Linked DNA regions of Xanthocytophaga agilis. The protein of the gene in region 1 interacts with the protein of each later gene in a pairwise test. Links are inferred from orthologs where the notes say so. Each region holds a gene or a part of one and is shown on either strand. Other genes may lie near its edges.

Region 1 (5,874 bases):
ACGTGGAGCAACATAAGGCATATTAAGATCTATGACATATTTAGGAACTTCAATAGGTACATAGTCGATTAGACCTGCAGCCGGATACACAACCAAAGAGGTACCAATCACCATAAATATATCTGCTGACAAAGCCTGAATTACAGCTTTTTCTATTAGAGGTACTGCTTCTCCAAACCATACAATATCCGGACGCAACTGCGATCCTTTCTCACAGGTATCTCCTAGCTTAATTTCCCATCCATCCATCTCATAGACAAGTGAAGGATCAACTGTACTGCGTGATTTAAATAGTTCTCCATGCAAGTGCATTACCTTAGTCGATCCGGCTCTTTCGTGCAGGTTATCTACGTTTTGTGTTACAATAACCACATTATACTTCTCTTCAAGCTTAGCCAATCCATAGTGAGCCGCATTAGGCTCTACGGTCTTAGCTTGTTTCCGGCGTTGATTGTAAAAATCAAGCACCAATCCAGGATTACGTTTCCATCCTTCAGGGGATGCTACAGACATAACATCATGTCCCTCCCATAATCCGTTGGAATCTCTAAATGTAGCAATTCCACTTTCTGCACTGATTCCGGCACCGGTCAGTACAACAATTTTCTGTTTCATAGTATAGGTGTGTTAAAAATACAGGCAGAAGACCTACCTTTGGATTACAAATATCGGTAATTATTTCTTGAATAACTTCTTTGTCTAAGTGTATGTTTTTTACAGAAGAGATCTACTATAAGGCAATGAATTTTGCCGGAGAAGCACACCATGCTCAGTTTATGCCAGGAAGTACAATTCCATATGTCACTCATCTGGCTAATGTCTGTATGGAAGTAGTCACTGCACTGACATATTCATCCAGTCACTCTTTGAATGGAGACTTACTGGTTTGTAGCGCCCTGTTGCATGATGTACTGGAAGATACACCTGTATCATATACAGAAGTAGAGGCCCTATTTGGGACAGAAGTAGCAAAAGGAGTTGCAGCACTGACACGTAATACATTATTACCAGAAGCAGAACAGATTCCAGATAGTTTGCAGCGAATTCTAAGACAACCTGTTGAAATTCGAATGGTAAAAATGGCAGATCGCATAGATAACCTGCGCCAGAATCCACTACTGTGGTCTAACTCTCAACGAAAAGCCTATCAGAATGAGGCACAATTAATATTAAAGACGCTAGGAGGTTGTAATCTCTATCTTGAAGAACAACTAAAGAAGAAAATCAATTCTTACAACCAATATCTTGAGGTAGTATAACCAGAATCAATGAAAATTCACTGATTCTGGTTTAAAGAGTCTAAAATGATTTATTTCTTCGTCTTGGTAGACTTTTTGGAAGTTGATTTCTCGCCAGCAGCTTTTGTTGTCTTTGTGGCTGCTTTTGTTGTTGTTTTTGCAGCAGCGCCTTTCTTGGCGAAACGACCTGTTTTAGGCTTGCTATCAGCTTCTTTTGCCAATTCAAGACATTCTTCCAGGGTCAGACTTTTTGGATCTTTGCTTTTCGGTATTTTTATATTCTGCTTACCAATAGCAATATAAGGTCCAAAACGGCCATTCAAGATCCTCACATCCGGATTGCCTGGAAATTCCTTTATCGATTTTTCAGCATCTGATTTTCGTTTTGCCTGAATAATCACAATAGCTCTTTCATCATCTATGCTATAGGGATCATCTTCCTTGCCCAACGAATAGTATTTGCCATCGTGCTGGATATAAGGACCAAACTTGCCAATAGCTACTTTCATTACTTTGTCTTCATAACTACCAATTTCACGAGGAAGCTTAAATAATTCCAGTGCTTCTTCTAGGCTCAACCGTTCCATAAACTGGCCTTTTTTCAGACTGGCAAAACGTGGCTTTACATCATCCTCCATTTCTCCAATCTGGACATACGGTCCAAATTTGCCAAGTTTTACTGAAACAGGCTCACCTGTTTCCGGATGTGTGCCCAGCGAGCGTGACTTGCCAACAGAAGATCGTTGTATCTCATCTGTATTCTCAATCTTGCGATGGAAGCCATCATAGAACTTTTCCAGCATTTCTTCCCAGATCATTCGACCCTGCGCAATCTCATCAAAATCCTTCTCTACAGTAGCTGTGAACTTAAAATCTATAACATCTGGAAAGTATTGTACCAGAAAGTCATTCACAATCATTGCTACGTCGGTTGGGAACAACTTAGCTTTTTCTGCTCCAAATATTTCTTTTTTTGAATCTGTACTAATACTATTGTTCTTCAGCGTAATCTCTCTATACGAACGCTCTTTTCCATCACGATCTTCTTTCACCACATATCCCCGCTGCTGAACAGTAGAGACAGTTGGAGCATACGTAGAAGGACGTCCAATACCCAACTCTTCCAGCTTCTTTACCAGACTCGCTTCTGTATACCGTGCAGCAGGACGAGAAAAACGTTGAACAGCTTTCATATTATCCAGTTGCAATTGTTGACCAATCGTCAACGGAGGAAGCATTGCTTTGTTTTCCTCATCGTCCTCATCAGTAGACTCAATATACACTCTTAGGAAACCATCAAACTTGATTACTTCTCCTGTGGCGATCAGTTCTTCTTTTAAGACTCCATTGGCAGGTGAATTAATAGAAATAGTAGCTGTTGTCCGTTCTAACTGAGCATCTGCCATCTGAGAAGCAATTGCACGTTTCCAGATCAGTTCATACAAACGTTGCTCATCCCGTGAATCATTGATTGAACTAACACTAAAATCAGTTGGACGAATAGCTTCGTGTGCTTCCTGAGCTGAGTCTGATTTAGTTTTGAAACGGCGTGTTTGTAAGTATTGCTTACCAAAGCTATTTGTAATTTCAGTTGCTGCTTTTGTCAAAGCCTCTTCGGACAGATTGGTTGAGTCCGTACGCATATAGGTAATTTTACCAGACTCATACAGTTTCTGAGCAATCATCATTGTTTTGGAAACCGAGAAATATAATTTCCGGCTTGCTTCCTGTTGCAATGTAGAAGTGGTAAATGGAGGTGCAGGTGTACGTTTTGCAGGTTTGGTCTCCAGATTTTTTATCTTGAAAACTCCATTCAGGCATCGATTCAAAAAATCCAGTGCATCTGCTTCCGTGTCAAAATTTTTAGGTAATTCCGCGACTAGAGTCTTCCCTTTTTCTACCTGAAATAAAGCTGAAACCTTATAAGAAGATTTTGTTTCAAATCCTTCAATCTCACGTTCCCGCTCTACAATCAACCGCACTGCTACCGATTGTACCCTTCCCGCTGACAATCCCGTTTTGATTTTCTTCCAGAGCACAGGTGATAATTCATATCCCACTAAACGATCCAGAATCCGGCGTGCCTGTTGGGCGTTTACCAGATCCAAGTCCAGACTTCTTGGTGACTGAATAGCATTTAGAATGGCATTTTTAGTAATTTCACGAAAAACGATTCGTTTGGTTTTATTTTCCTGTAAGTTCAGAGCTTCTTTCAAATGCCAGGAAATAGCCTCCCCTTCCCGGTCATCGTCAGTTGCCAGCCACACTACCTCTGCATCTGCTGCTAATTGCTGCAACTGATTAACCAGGTCCTTTTTATCATCGTTAATCTCGTAAGTAGGCCGAAAATGATTTTTCACATCAATGGCTATTCCTTTCTCAGGCAAATCACGCACATGACCAAAACTTGATCTTACAGTGAAATCTTTTCCCAGATACCCTTCAATCGTTTTGGCCTTTGCGGGCGATTCTACAATGACTAAATTTTTGGTCATACTCAATTTATTTCGTTATATATTTATATATTTTCAGGTATTGGGTAATGATGAAATTACCAGAAATTTATGGTACCTGTGTTTACTAAATAATCAGGCTAACACCAAAAGGAACCATTAGGTTTACATCAATGCAGCATTAAAACAACGTAAAATACCTGAAATCCAACAATAAATTTAAAGCTTATTTTTTTTGAATGCCAAATTTGCACAATTTCCGTTAAAACATCTATGGTAGAACATATCTATGTAACTACCAGACTTGCAATATTTTACACTATATATATATGACAAATACAGCATTTGGGGAAACATCTTTCTGCATAAAAATTTTAATGCAAGATTTTTCTCATTTGAAGGATATTGTATTACTTGGCGTTCTGTTTCAGACTTTATGAATAAACATCTTTTTATTGTACGGCATGCCCAGGCAGTTTCTGGGGCAGCTGGTCAGCGTGATTTTGACCGTGAATTATCCTCATCTGGAGTCATTGAAGCTTGTAAAATGGGAGGGCATCTAAAAAAACTGGGAGTCAGTCCAGATCTGCTTTTTGCCAGTCCCGCAATACGAGCCCTTTCAACAGCTCAATATATGGCAGAGCAGTTAGGATATGATACGGAAAAAATAATTGTTGAGAATGCGTTATATGAAGAATATGCCCTACAATCTTTCATTGAAATGATAAGTGCTATTCCAGAAGATAAAAAATCCGCTATGGTTGTAGCACACAATCCCAAACAAACTTATCTGGCAGAATATCTCACACATGATGATATAGGAAGCATACCAACAGGTGGAGTCGTTCATGTAATCTTTGAAAACCAACGATGGGTAGAAATTACAGGTGGTTCCGGAAAAATGGCATGGTTTGAATATCCTGAAAAATTAAATAGCTTATAAGCTACAAAAAAGGAAGCGATTCTTTCACACATTATCCCATTTACTAGTCAGGTAAGTAATGCATCGTATTTACCTGACTGGTATTATTGCAAATATCAGCTATTTTAGTAAACTACAACTATTCAACAAATCTACTATCTCACTTCATGGTACGACAATCTTCTTCACGATCGATTATTCACTACATAGCCTCTGCCTTCCTGGTATATGGAACATTTTCCTGTTCCAGTGATCCTACAAACTTTGTCGTTGAATCCAAAGATCTTACCCCTTTTCATACCCAATATGTAGCCAAATCAGAAGCTCCTGTGGCTTCGGATTCTATCTCTGTATACATAGATTATTCCAAAGGGATGCATGAAGGAATGATGTCCTCTATGGATTTTATCAAGGATTTACTGACGATTGTGAATAGTCCAAAAACTGTTTATTTCAAGGCAGGCACAAATGATATTCCACCCAGAATCAATATTAATGCTACCGAAAATATTCCCTGGAACATAAGCAACTATACAGAAACCCGTTCGGTACTTGATGAGCCTATCCGTCAGATCACCCAGGATAATCGCACTGCTGTATTTATTACAGACTTCGAACTGGTAAAAGGCAAACAGGAATTGCAGATTGTACAAAATGGAAAAACATTCCGCACTAGCATCGACATTTCTACCTGGGCAGTGAATGAGTTTGAAAACTGGCTGAAACAAGGCAATGCCATTGATGTGTTTGCTCAACCATTCACCAAACAAAATTCCTGGGTACCTCAAACCCAGACCCAGCACATTTATATTCTGGTATTTACACCCAAAGCACTGATCCATGAACCTTCGGCATTGGTTAACCGTCTTCAAGAGAAACAAGGTCGTTTAAAACATTTTCGGTTTTCAGCAGAAGATATTGCGCTAACAAACAAATACAAAGACAAAGCGAATGAAGGTGGAGCAACTGAAAATGCTGTACCGGATATGGTACAGGTAAATTTCCCAATCTTTGAATACTATATGTTCAAGCAAAAAGATTTGTTTAAAATTCCTGAGTACAGCGAAAAAGACACTCGTTTTCTGAAAAATCTGTTTCTGGCAAATGCCCCTGTAAATTATCCGGATCTGCAACTGGAAGCAAAAGTATATGATATTACCAGCGAGTACCAGAACTACTATGACGCAGTGAATCCGGTAGAGGGTGAAAAACCTAAAAAATACAGTTATAACGCGCCAGGTGCATCTGATGACATTTTTGT
Region 2 (5,685 bases), on another replicon or contig:
CCCTTAAAGAAGAAAAGTCCCAGACAGGCTATTGATCCCAGATAGGTGAAAAACTGCATAAAACTCTTTTTCTTTCCACTATAATCTGCTATACCTGACAGAATAGGTGCCAGAAAAACAATTACCAGAAAGGATGCTGAGATAGCATAAGAGTACAATACCTGGCTGTCAAATGTCAAGCCTAGAAAATCGATCATTGTCTCTCCATTCGCATTTTTTCCAAAACCATCTGGAGGTGCTGCCGAAGTGACACCATTGTAATAAATAGGGAAGATCGCTGAGGTAACAGTCAGATTATAGACTGAATTGGCCCAGTCATAACTACACCAGGCATTGAGCACTTTAGGATTGTTTTTTTCCGGCAGTTGGATTGTTTTCATATCAGGATAGTTTAACTCCTTGCTTCTGTCTTGCTTGTCAAAGATGTATTTCCTGGGTCAGAAGAATTCCTCCATTTGCGGAGGAACCTGACACTAAGATATATAAGGCTGATAAGAAGCATCTTTTTCAGGAATTCTCATACTTTTTGCCTTCTATTTTTTCCGATTCGAAGTCATCTCGGATCGTTTTAGCAAGCGTAAAGCAAGAACCAACGGTAAATATAATACCCATAATTAAATATCCTTTGATCCATATCTCTACTGGCAGATGATAAATACCAATTACCATCAATGAGAAAGATAAAACAAAAGATGACCATACCTGAAAACGGTACATTGGAGTGGGTTTATTGACTACTGTGTTTTTAGATTCCATTTTGTGTGTGTTTTTAGTTAACGATTCAAAGATATACTGTGTGGATACCCTAAATCAAACGGAATTCTCTACAAAAAGGACTTTTTAATATTTTGTAAAATAATTTAAATAATTGATATACAGTGTATTGGTGATTGTGAAAAGGACTTTAAAACTATTGCTTTATATTCGTGTTTTACTTGTAATTTCATGGACAATTTGGAAAGTATTATAGAGGCTATGCCTTCAGAACATCAGAAGGACTTCACGGCTTACCTGCAGCGTTTGAAATCAAAGCAAGAGCGAAAGGATATTGACTTGTTTCGATTGCTCGCAGAAAAACAAAATCTGCCAGACAAGGAGAAATCCATCCCCATGTATTTGTATGGAAAGAAACCTAATCTGGTGGCCTATCATGCATTGCGAAAGAGATTGATGCGACAACTGGCAGATTTTATTTTGCTGAAGAGCAGAGAGTTTGATTTATCTGCAACTGCTTCCGTGTCTGAGTTACTGGCTTTGGCAAGATATCTGTTTGATCGGGGAGTAGAAAAAACGGCCTGGCATATGCTTCGTAAAGCTGAAAAGATAGCTATACGAAATGATCACTTTGATTTATTAAATACTATCTACCATTTTCAACTTGAAAAATCTGATAGTGAATTTGCCGATCCATTGGAATCTATTATAGAAAAGCGTAACCAGAATAAACCTCTCTGTGAAGAAGAAGAACGGGCTGTGATTGCACAAGCTTTGATTACCAAACAGTTGAGTCAGGCCCGACAAACCGGGGCAGTGCCTGACTTTGAATCTATTATATCAACCATTCTAGCGCAGTATCAGTTGACCACTGTTATAAGCAAACGTCCGGCAATGTTGTATAAACTAGTCAATATTGCCCGAAGTGTAGTACTGGTACGGAAGGACTATTATGCATTTGAACCGTATGTTATTCAACAGTACAACGCAACTACGTTTGAATTAAGACATGGATATATCCAGCTTCGGATGTTGTATATGATTGCGCAGACATTATATCGTAATCGGAAATTTGAGGAGTCTACAGTATATCTGACACAATTGTATGCTTTGTTACAGGATTCTCAGAAAAGTTATTGGGGGCAATTTTATCCGAAGTATGTGATGTTAATGGCAGCCAATTATATGTATGATACCAAACGAGATGCTGCTATAGTATTGCTTGAGGAGTTGCTGAAGAACCAGGGGAAATCGCTATCTATTAAGGATCAGTTGAATGCACAGATCAACCTTGCCTTTTACTATTTTCAACAAGAGGAGTATGGCAAAGCAAGTCGCTTACTACTAACTATTCCTCACTCAGATCAGTGGTGTCAGAAGAAAATGGGAATGGAATGGGTGTTAAGGAAGAATCTGAGTGAATTGATTATCCAGTATGAGTTTGGAAATATAGATCTGGTCGTAAATAAAATCCGGTCTATAGAGACTACGTTTGAGGCGCTTCTTAAGCGTTCACGTAATATCCGGATGTATATGCAATTTGTGAAAGAGCTGGTAGAGCATCCGGAAACTTTTACAGATGATGTATTCCATCAGAAAGTAGAGGCTGCTTTTGTATTTTTACCTGTAGAGCAGGAAGATTTGCAGGCTATGCACTTTTATGCATGGCTCAAGGCTAAATGGCTGAAACGTAAATACTATGATGTGTTGCTTGAGTTAGTTCAAAGTTCTTGAAGAACTTCTATCTGTTGGAAGGTAAATTTACCCAGTAACTCTGTGTAATGATTTTTGCGAACAGCTGCTGTAAGGTTGCAAACTAGTTGAAAGTCTTGTGAAAGAATCTCTGCATCGTAGTCTTTCAGAAGCTTCATTACTTGATTCATCTGTTCATAGGTAAACTGTATGGAAAAAGGCATCGTCACAATCTTTTCTATAATCTGTGCAGTCTCCAATGCCTCAGAAGCTGAGGTACGATACGCCTGGATCAGACCACTAACTCCCAGCTTTATTCCACCAAAATAACGCACTACTACCACCAGTACATCTGTCAGATTGCGGGAACGGATCTGGCCCAGAATCGGATCTCCAGCTGAGTGATTAGGTTCTCCATCATCATTTGCTCTGTACTTGGTTTTGTCAGCACCCAAAATATAGGCATAGCAATGATGTCGGGCATCAAAGTATGTTTTACGAAGTTGGGCAAGATGAGTTTTAACCTCATCTTCCGTACGAACCGGATAGGCAAATGCCAGAAACTTGCTCCCTTTTTCTTTGTATAATCCTTCCGCTGGTGCAGCAATGGTAAGATAGGTATCTGACATAGTGATTGGTTTACATTCAGGTTTAGGAGCCTTCCGGCGAATTCTAATTCTTCTTCATATAATTTTTGGCTTCTGCAATAGTGCTATCATATTCTGCAAGTTCCAGACATTTTTTGTAGTTGGTTTTTGCAATATCTTTCTTTCCTTCAGTTATGGCAATCCGTGCCAAACCTGCATAGGCCATAGCCAGAAAGTCATTGTTATAACGCACATTAAGAGCGTTCATAGTAGTAGCCTTCAGATAATAGATCTTTGCCTGAGGTAAATTCTTTGTCTGTTTCTCCTGAATAATGCCATTGAATACTGCAACTGTACTTTGAAAAACTTTATCCTTGTTTTGTCCTACCTGTGTTATAAAGGGTTCAGCCTCATCATATCGGCCATTGGCAAGCAGCATTTCAGCATGACGCATGGCAAAAATAATATTATTAGGATAACGGGTAATAAGTTGCTGAGTACAGGCTAAGGCCTTACCAGCCTGATATTCATGTTTTATATAGATATGAAGCAGAAAGAAAAGTGCCTCCACTTTGGTAAATATACCTTTCTGACTACCAATTTCCAGTTGTTTCAATCCCAATGCTTTGTCACCATCTGCAAAGAAAATCATAAAAGGCTTGACAACAGGATGTGTTTCCGGATACTTCACAACATAATAGTTATATACACCTACCGGAGAATAAAAATCGGCATATTGGTTGAGCATTTTCATACCGTCTTTCAGGTGTCCATATGTTTTGCGAGCTTCATTAACTGCGGATGTCATTTCATCGCTTTCTGAGTGGCTTAATGCCAGAAATCCATGAGCTGCCATCGCAAAAAATACGCCTTCCGGATCTTTATCATTTTTATCAAGCAGCACTTCTGCCCGTTTGATAACTTCATTGAGATAGGCTCTGTGGGTAGCAATCACATTTTTATTTTCTCCTATCGGAATATTTTTCCATGTTGTTTCCAGCGATTTTAACATGGGATATACTGGATGCTGGGGATAACGTTGGCGAATTTTCTCAAAGATGGGGTTGGCTTCTGCAAACTCAAAATTGTACATTTTGTCAAGTCCTTCATGAATCCACTGCTGAACTTCATTATCCTGAAGGATCTGTGCTTGTACAGGAGATAACAGGAATGAGAATATAATTACAAAAAAATAATACTTTTGAGACAGTCTGATCATTTCAGATGATTTTAAGCAATATAAATTGTATTTCTATAACAAAACCCAACGTACAAACCTATGAAAAAGATTCCCTTTCTGATTTTCTTTATTACTGTTCTAAGTACATCAGCGGTATTTGCACAAAAAAAAATTGTGAAAACAGAAGAAGCCCCACTACCTGTAGGTCCATATAGTCAGGGAGTAATTGCTAATGGATTTTTCTTTGGAGCAGGGCAGACAGGTGTAGATCCTAAAACCCGTAAACTGGTAGAAGGTGGTATTGAACAGGAGACAACCCAGACCCTTGAGAATATCAAAGCTGTCTTAAAAGCTGCCAATCTGGATCTGACGAATGTAGTGAATGCTACAGTTTATCTGAAGGATATGAATGATTTTGCAAAAATGAATGCAATTTATGGCAAATATTTCAGTACTAATCCTCCTGCCCGTACAACAATCAGTATCGTAAGCCTGCCAGGTGGAGCCAATGTAGAGATTGCAGTAGTGGCTGTGCTGAAGAAATAAAGAAGAGAATGAATCTCTTTAAATAGAAAGGAACTGGTTCGAACGTCCGTTCGGATTCATATTGAAAGTACGTCCGTTGCGTTAGGACAAATTGAGCTTTGTTCAGGCTTTGAATTAATCAACGCAATGGACGTACTTTTCAAAGTAAAATATATTCCTGTTTTACTCGTAAATAATACAAAACTGGGAAAGTTATAGGACATAACCATGTAATTTGGGTATCCGCCGTGTCTGCCGAATATTATTCCCGATGAAATCTATTTTTTTAACATTCTGTTTTAAATTTGTGATTCATAAGTGAATCTACTCACTTTTACCATTGTCTCCAGATTTCTGAATAAATGATTACCGAAAAACTCCGCTCCCTGTCTGCACAATTAGAAGGCGAATTTTATTCTGATAATACCATTCGTACCCTATATGCCACTGATGCGTCTGCTTATCGTGAAATGCCTCTGGCAGTGGCTATTCCCAAAAGTATCGATGATATCAAAAAGCTGATTGCTTTTGCCCGTAAGGAAAAAGTAGCTTTGATTCCACGTACTGCCGGTACATCTCTTGCCGGACAGGTAGTAGGTAGTGGACTGGTAGTGGATATGTCCAAGTATCTGAATAAGATTCTGGAAATAAATGTCGAAGAACGATGGGTACGAGTACAACCAGGAGTAGTACGAGATGAGTTGAATCTATTTCTGAAAGAGTATGGGCTATATTTTGGACCGGAAACTTCTACTGCCAACCGGGCAATGATAGGAGGGATGGTTGGTAATAACTCCTGTGGGTCAAATTCTGTTGTATATGGTAGTACTCGTGAACACCTGATTTCAGTGAAAGCATTGCTGAGTGATGGATCAGAAGTAGATTTTTATGAGTTAAGTATTGATGAATTTGAAGCAAAATGTCTGGGTGTACCAGCTACAGGCACTGTACCTCGTGGCTTTAAACCAAAAAACGATCTGGAAACCA

What was found.
Region 2: the proteins of topA (region 1) and QNI22_RS21105 interact in binary tests that used the Escherichia coli proteins (3 or more experiments, as listed by UniProt). The link is inferred for Xanthocytophaga agilis from one-to-one orthologs.

What each region holds. Positions count from the first base shown.
Region 1 is NZ_JASJOU010000001.1:1,215,507-1,221,380, forward strand. The notes cover bases 1,022-4,120. They hold topA (type I DNA topoisomerase), read right to left. Parts: upstream 3,734-4,120; coding sequence 1,310-3,733; downstream 1,022-1,309. Other genes in these bases: QNI22_RS05015 (HD domain-containing protein), read left to right, coding at 1,022-1,259. In the rest of the region: QNI22_RS05010 (SIR2 family NAD-dependent protein deacylase), read right to left, coding at 1-615; more of QNI22_RS05015, read left to right, coding at 708-1,021; QNI22_RS05025 (SixA phosphatase family protein), read left to right, coding at 4,128-4,634; QNI22_RS05030 (hypothetical protein), read left to right, coding at 4,781-5,874. UniProt on the Escherichia coli protein: Releases the supercoiling and torsional tension of DNA, which is introduced during the DNA replication and transcription, by transiently cleaving and rejoining one strand of the DNA duplex.
Region 2 is NZ_JASJOU010000007.1:308,852-314,536, reverse strand. What follows is about bases 1,236-4,145. They hold QNI22_RS21105 (IMPACT family protein), read right to left. Parts: upstream 3,036-4,145; coding sequence 2,436-3,035; downstream 1,236-2,435. Other genes in these bases: QNI22_RS21100 (tetratricopeptide repeat protein), read right to left, coding at 3,079-4,145; QNI22_RS21110 (tetratricopeptide repeat protein), read left to right, coding at 1,236-2,448. Outside these bases: QNI22_RS21120 (MFS transporter), read right to left, coding at 1-380; QNI22_RS21115 (YiaA/YiaB family inner membrane protein), read right to left, coding at 508-756; more of QNI22_RS21110, read left to right, coding at 946-1,235; more of QNI22_RS21100, read right to left, coding at 4,146-4,212; QNI22_RS21095 (Rid family detoxifying hydrolase), read left to right, coding at 4,273-4,719; QNI22_RS21090 (FAD-binding and (Fe-S)-binding domain-containing protein), read left to right, coding at 5,061-5,685.